DNA from 3 places in the Nonomuraea sp. NPDC059194 genome. Region 1 is predicted to be linked to each of the others. Evidence: riboswitches for the same ligand, from Rfam matches in the RefSeq annotation. Region 1 holds a riboswitch; each other region holds the start of a gene.

What was found. Region 1 has a riboswitch for thiamine pyrophosphate ahead of ACFXJ8_RS42830 (purine-cytosine permease family protein). Riboswitches for the same ligand answer to the same signal wherever they lie in the genome.
Region 2: it holds a riboswitch for thiamine pyrophosphate, as region 1 does, so the genes downstream of both, thiC (phosphomethylpyrimidine synthase ThiC) here and ACFXJ8_RS42830 (purine-cytosine permease family protein) in region 1, are expected to answer to the same signal.
Region 3: it holds a riboswitch for thiamine pyrophosphate, as region 1 does, so the genes downstream of both, thiO (glycine oxidase ThiO) here and ACFXJ8_RS42830 (purine-cytosine permease family protein) in region 1, are expected to answer to the same signal.

Annotation. Positions count from the first base shown of each region.
Region 1 is NZ_JBHZBH010000076.1:3,120-5,377, forward strand. It holds gene ACFXJ8_RS42825 (right-handed parallel beta-helix repeat-containing protein) at 1-167, opposite strand, end outside; TPP riboswitch at 606-716, shown strand; gene ACFXJ8_RS42830 (purine-cytosine permease family protein) at 706-2,046, shown strand; gene ACFXJ8_RS42835 (methylated-DNA--[protein]-cysteine S-methyltransferase) at 2,043-2,258, opposite strand, start outside.
Region 2 is NZ_JBHZBH010000009.1:29,309-31,566, forward strand. It holds gene ACFXJ8_RS14220 (sugar phosphate nucleotidyltransferase) at 1-440, opposite strand, end outside; gene ACFXJ8_RS14225 (CDP-alcohol phosphatidyltransferase family protein) at 445-1,074, opposite strand; TPP riboswitch at 1,166-1,277, shown strand; gene thiC (phosphomethylpyrimidine synthase ThiC) at 1,270-2,258, shown strand, end outside.
Region 3 is NZ_JBHZBH010000002.1:195,519-197,776, forward strand. It holds gene ACFXJ8_RS03620 (NAD(P)/FAD-dependent oxidoreductase) at 15-1,184, opposite strand; TPP riboswitch at 1,242-1,357, shown strand; gene thiO (glycine oxidase ThiO) at 1,346-2,258, shown strand, end outside.

The sequences.
Region 1 (2,258 bases):
TACGGGCACAGCGGCGAGAGGACAATGGTGTCCGCGCCTGCATTGAGGTTGGCAGTGTTGATGGCATTCACCAGTCCAGCCCCGCCGCCATTTGGCCCGAAACACGGCACGAAGATGGTCGCCGCATGCGCCGTACCCTGCGCCCCTGCCACGAGTCCTGCGGCCATGCCGACAGCACACCCCAGAGCTGTCAGCCGCGACCGAAATCGCTTCTTCATTTCTTAGTCCCCCCGCGAACTGTTCCGCACAGCGATCCATTCCTGTGCTTGATCGCTGCGTTGTTACCCGTGCGCCGACGGGCCTCACCGGCAACAAAGGAACTCAACCAAAATAAGACCCAATCGCTACCAACCTGCTCATTTCGACTAAGCGGGGCGATGCGGCCGTCGCGCTTTGTGGGATTTCCAGGGATTAGGGGCGATTAATTCTTTTAGTGGTTAATGGTGGGTTTTGTGGCTCAGGTCCGCGCGTCGAGCCCGTCACCGTCGTCCTGAGCCGGGCGTCCCGGCCGCGCTTCGGAGGGGGCGCCTTCGCGGGGGTGGTTGAACGCGGACAAATGGTGCATCATTGGGGCGCGAGCTGGGCAGATCCCGGCCGCACCCACAAGTCCAAACCGCGGGAGCTCGGGGCAACCGGGCTGAGAGGGCAACTGCCGTTGCCGACCGCATGAACCTGTCCGGGTAATGCCGGCGTAGGGAGCGTGTGATGACGCATGTCGTCGACCCGAAGCATGCCGAAGTACCTCTGACCCTCGACGAGGCCCCGCCGAAAACATTGGGCGTCCTCGACCAGAGCGCCTTCTGGGCCAACCTCGGGGTCAGCCTTCTCGGCTTCTCCTTCGCCCTCTTCCTCATCAACCCCCTCCTCGACGACAACCCGCTGACCATGACCGCCGCGGTCACCGCGACGATCGTCGGCAGTCTCATCGGCACCGCCATGGTCGGACTGGCCGCCATCCCCGGCGCCCAGACCGGCCAGCCCGCGATGGTGCTGCTCAGAGGCCTGTTCGGGGCCAAGCTGTCCTACGTCCCGACCGTGCTCAACATCATCCAGATGCTCGGATGGGGCGCGTTCGAGCTGTGGGTCATCTCCGTGGGCGCCCAGGCGATCTTCGGTGACGCCGTGCCGTACGCCGTCTGGGTGGTCGTCGCGGGGGCGATCACCACGGGCCTGACGATCTACCCGCTCGGCGCGATCAGGCTGATCAGGCGGGTCGTCACGGTCGGTGTGATCATCTCGACCGTCTGGTTCGCGGTCACGCTGCTGCAGAGCGCTCCCACGCAGACCGGCGGCTCGTGGGACGCCTTCGCCCCCGCCGTCGACTTCGTGATCGCGCTGTCGGTCTCGTGGGTGCCGCTGGCCGCCGACTTCGCCAGGCACTCGCGCAGCAGCTCGGCCGCCTTCACCGGCGTGGTCGGCGGCTACACGGTCGCGCAGGTCGCGTGCCTGGCCATCGGCGTCTACGCGGTCGCGATCGCCGGGCACGACGCCGTGCTGGGCGACCCGACGGCGGTCTTCGGCCCGTTCGTCGCAGCCCCGCTGGGCGCGCTGTTCTTCGGCATCCTGGTGCTGCGCGAGACCGACCAGTCGTTCGCGAACGTCTACTCGGTCGCCATGTCGCTGCAGAACCTCATGCCGCGCGTCGACCGGCGGCTGTTCTCGGTGGCGATCGGCGTGCTGACGGTCGGCGTGGCGCTCCTGGTCGACGTCAACTCCTACAGCGCCTTCCTCAGCATCATCGGCGCCGTCTTCGTCCCGATGCTCGGCGTGCTCGTGGTCGACTACTTCCTGCTCGGCAGCGCCAAGACCTGGAACACCGGCGAGAACGCCCCCTCAAGATGGCTCATGACCATCCCGTGGGCGCTCGGCTTCTGCGCGTGGTGGCTGCTGGCGGCGCCGTCCACGATCCCGTGGTGGGCGGAGATCTGGGACGGCGCCCGCGCGGCGCTCGGCTTCACCCGCCAGCCGTGGATGAGCGCGGCCCTGGGCGCGTTTGTGGTCGCGGGCCTGCTCACCCTGGTCATCGGCCGGGTACGGCGGCGCTAGCGCTCGACCCGCAGCAGGCGTTCGAGCGCGGTGGGCCCGCCGGGATACCCGTCGCGATCGGCGACCCGGTGGCAGGGCACGATCACGCACACCGGGTTGCCGTTGATCGCGCTGCCGACCGCGCGGAGCGCCTGTGGCCGTCCGATGCGGGCCGCCAGGTCGCCGGTGGTGGTGCCGGTGCCGTACGGCACGGCCATCGTCATCTGCAGCAG
Region 2 (2,258 bases), on a different contig from region 1:
TCGACGATGATGATCCCGAACTCCAGCGGGTTGGGGACACGCGTCAGGCCGATGGTGACGAGGGCCGAATTCTCCCGGTGAAACCGGATCATGTCGGATAAATCGATATCCGTCAGGGCGTCGCCGGAAATGACCAGAAAGCGATCATCGCGGAGTTTGTCGGCGGCGTTCTTGACGCTGCCCGCCGTACCGAGGGGAAGATCTTCGGTGGCGTAGTGCAGGCGCATGCCGAGCTCGTCGCCGTCGCCGAAGTAGCTGCGCACCAGCGCGGCCAGGAACTGGACCGTGACCACGGTTTCGGTCAGGCCGTGTTTCCGCAGCAGCCGGAGCACGTGTTCCATGATCGGGCGGTTGACCACAGGGAGCAGGGGCTTGGGCTGGTTCGCGGTCATCGGCCGCAGCCGAGTGCCCTCCCCACCTGCCATGACGACCGCCTTCACCCGATCACTCCTTCTTCGCGGTTTCCCCGGGATCGCGCAGCTCTCCCCTGGCAGCGGTGACGAGCCGGCGCACCTGTACCACATACAACACGCCTGCCCACCAGTACAGACCCGTTCCCCAAATGGCGAACGCCCATCCGATAATCTTCGCGATTTCGGCATACCAGGAGCCGGTGTGCGAAGCCAGGAAGAGCAGCGGGAAGGCGTACATCAGATTGGCCATGGCCGCTTTGCCAAGGAAATGCACGGGCAGTGCCTTGTAGCCGTATTTGCGGAGCACGGGAAAGAAACATCCGACAAAGACTTCCCGTGCCAGGATGATCGCGACGAGCCACCAGGGGATCACCTCCCGCAGCACCAGGCCGAGCAGGGTGGCGAAGACGTAGAGCTTGTCGGCGGCCGGGTCGATGAGGCGGCCCAGCCGGCTGGTCTGGTTCCAGGCGCGGGCGATCTTGCCGTCGAGCCAGTCGGTGAACCCTGCCACCATGAGCAGCCCGATCGCCCAGCCGTCCGCCTTGGGCCCCAGAACCAGCCAAAGGAACACGGGCACGCCGAGGAGCCGCAGGAAGCTCAGCAGGTTGGGAACCGTCCAGATCCGGTCCTCCGCTGACGAAGGGGCGGAAGTTTCGCTCACGCTTGCGACCCTACTGCGTCGCCGACCTGCGCACGCTGCACGGTTTCGGGTCGGGGGTTGCGCGGCACCCCCGTGATCGGGTTACGGTTACGCCGACCAACGCGGGAGCCCGGTGTGACCGGGCTGAGAGGACGGCTGTCAGCCGCCGACCGCCAGAACCTGCTCCGGGTAATGCCGGCGAAGGGAGTTTGCGCGATGAGTGACGCGCGCTTTTCCAAGATCTACCAGGGCGACCTCCGGGTTCCGATGCGCCGCATCGAGCTGAGCGACGGCACGTCCTTCACCGTCTACGACACCTCCGGCCCCTACACCGACCGGAGCGTGGAGACCGACGTCACCCGCGGCCTGGCCGCCCTCAGGGAGCAGTGGATCCTCGACCGCGGCGACGTGGCCAGGTACGGCGGCCGCCAGCCCCAGCCCGTCGACGACGGCTACCGCGACCAGGGCGCGTGGAAGCGCGCGAGCGTCAACGCGTTCGCCGGCGCGCGCCGCGACCCCCTGCGGGCGGTGGGCGCGCCCGTCACCCAGCTCGCCTACGCCCGCAGGGGCGTGGTGACCAGGGAGATGGAGTTCGTCGCGGTCAGGGAGGGCGTGGACCCTGAGTTCGTCCGCGCGGAGGTGGCGGCGGGCAGGGCGATCATCCCCGCCAACGTCAACCACCCCGAGAGCGAGCCGATGATCATCGGCAGGAACTTCCTCGTCAAGATCAACGCCAACATCGGCAACTCCGCCGTCACCTCCTCGGTCGAGGAGGAGGTGGAGAAGATGACCTGGGCCATCCGCTGGGGCGCCGACACGGTCATGGATCTGTCGACGGGCCGCGACATCCACACCACCCGCGAGTGGATCATCCGTAACTCCCCCGTCCCCATCGGCACCGTCCCCCTCTACCAGGCGCTGGAGAAGGTCAACGGGGTGGCCGCCGACCTGTCGTGGGAGGTCTACCGCGACACCCTCATCGAGCAGTGCGAGCAGGGCGTCGACTACGTCACCGTGCACGCCGGCGTACGACTGGCGTACGTGCCGCTCACCGTGGGCCGCAAGACCGGCATCGTCTCGCGCGGCGGCTCGATCATGGCGGCGTGGTGCCTGGCGCATCACCGCGAGAGCTTCCTGTACGAGAACTTCGAGGAGATGTGCGAGATCCTCGCCTCCTACGACGTCGCCTTCTCCCTCGGCGACGG
Region 3 (2,258 bases), on a different contig from region 1:
CATCGCATCCATCTTCAAACTACGCAGTCACGTATCGCGACCTCGGGATTTTCCAGCCTGAGGGGGTCGAGACGCTGTCCTGACTCGATGATCCTGCGCCCCTGGACGAGGTCGCGGGGCCTGTTGACGGTCAGCACCCCCGCCAGCCTGTCTTCGTCTGTCAACCAGCACACCGACCACTTGGCAGCCGTGGGATCGCCGCGGCGGAGCAGGCGGGCGCCCGCGTGGTGGCCCGCGTACTGCACCATGTGGCCGAACTGCTCCGACCAGAAGTACGGGACCGGATCGTACACGGCATCCTCGCCGAGCAGCGTCGCCACGGCGACCTCGGGGGCGTTGAGCGCGGTGTCCCAGTGCTCCACGCGCAGCCTGGTGCGGAAGCGGCGCGACCACCACGCGGCGCAGTCGCCGACGGCGACGACGTTCGGCAGGGAGGCGCGCAGGTGCTCGTCGGTGACGACGCCGTTGTGCAGGTCGATGTCGGAGCCCGCCAGCCACTCGACGGCAGGGCGGACGCCGATGCCCGAGACCACCACGTCGGACTCGACGAAACCGCCGTCGACCAGTGTGACGCCGCCCTCGTCCACGGAGGCGACCATGGTGTCGAGCCGCAGGTCCATGCCCTCGTACCAGGGGATGGTGTCGGCGCCGACCTCGCGGCCGACCACATGGGCGAGCGGGGCGGGCCCGGCCTCGATCACGGTGATCTCGCAGCCCGCCCTGCGCGCGGCGGTGGCCACCTCGGCGCCGATCCAGCTCGCACCGACGATCGTGACCTTGGCGTCGGGGACCAGGCGGGCGCGCAGGGACAGGGCGTCGTCGAGGGTGCGCAGCACGTGCTGGCGGCCCTCGCCGTGCAGCCTGATCGGCTCGGCGCCCGTGGCGATGACCAGGCCGTCGTAGGCGATCTCGCCCTCGGTGGTCTCCACCACGCCGTCGCGCAGCCCCTTGGCCGACACCCCCGGCCGGTGCTCCACCCGCATGGCGTCGAGGTCGGAGTCGACGAAGCTGGAGTCGGCGGTGCCGAGCAGCACGGCCTTCGACAGGGGCGGGCGGTCGTAGGGCCGGTGCGGCTCCTCCCCGATCAGCGTGATCCTGCCGTCGAAGCCGCGAGACCTCAGAGCCTCGACGCTGCGTACGCCTGCCAGTCCCGCGCCCACAACCACAACGTGATTCACGTTCATGACCTTAACCAATCCACCGCTGACGACCAGGGTCCGGGCGGTGAGTAGGCTGGATGGCGGAAGACGCGCGGGAGTCCGGCCGTACCGGGCTGAGAGGAAGGCTTCGACGGGCCTTCGACCGCAAGACACCTGATCCGGATCATGCCGGCGAAGGGAGCGAGATGGATCTGATCGTGGGCGGCGGCGTGGTGGGCCTGTCCGTCGCCTGGCGGCTGGCCCGCTCGGGCGCGCGAGTCACGGTGATCGACCCGGCCCCCGCCTCCGGCGCCTCGCACGCGGCGGCCGGCATGCTGGCGCCGGTCAGCGAGGTCTCCTACACCGAGGAGCCGCTGCTCAGGCTGGGGCTGGCGGCGCTGCGGCGCTGGCCCGCGTTCGCCGCCGAGCTGGAGGCCGACAGCGGCCACCCGCTCGACTTCCGCACCCAGGGCACGATGGACCTCGCCTTCGGCGCCGACGACCTGGCGGCGCTGGAGGAGCTGGCCGCGTTCATGGACAAGCTGGGGCTGCCGGTGCGGCGGCTGACCGGGCGCGAGTGCCGCCGCCTGGAGCCGATGCTGGCGCCGTCGGTCAGGGGCGGCGTGCTGGCCGAGGGCGACGCGTGGGTGGACCCCAGGCGCGTCACCGCGGCCCTGCTGGCCGCGCTGGAGAAGGCCGGTGTCCCAGTGGTACGGCGACGCGTGGCCGAGCTTGTCCGCGACGGCTCGGCCGTGGTGGGCGTACGGCTGGCCCCCGGTGGCGCGGGCGATTCTGGCGGCGTGGGTGGCTCCGCCGAGGGCGAGGTCGTGCTCGGCGAGCGGGTCGTACTGGCGGCGGGCGCGTGGAGCGGCGGGCTGGCCGACCTGCCCGTCCGCCCCGTCAAGGGCCAGATCATGCGCCTGCGCTCGCCCTCTCCCCTGCTCGGCAGGTGCGTGCGCGGCATGGTCCACGGCTCGCCCATCTACCTCGTGCCGCGCGGAGACGGCGAGCTCGTCGTCGGCGCCACCCAGGAGGAGCTGGGGTTCGACACCCACGTGACGGCCGGCGGCCTGTACGAGCTGCTGCGCGACGCCAGGGAGCTGGTCCCCGGCATCACCG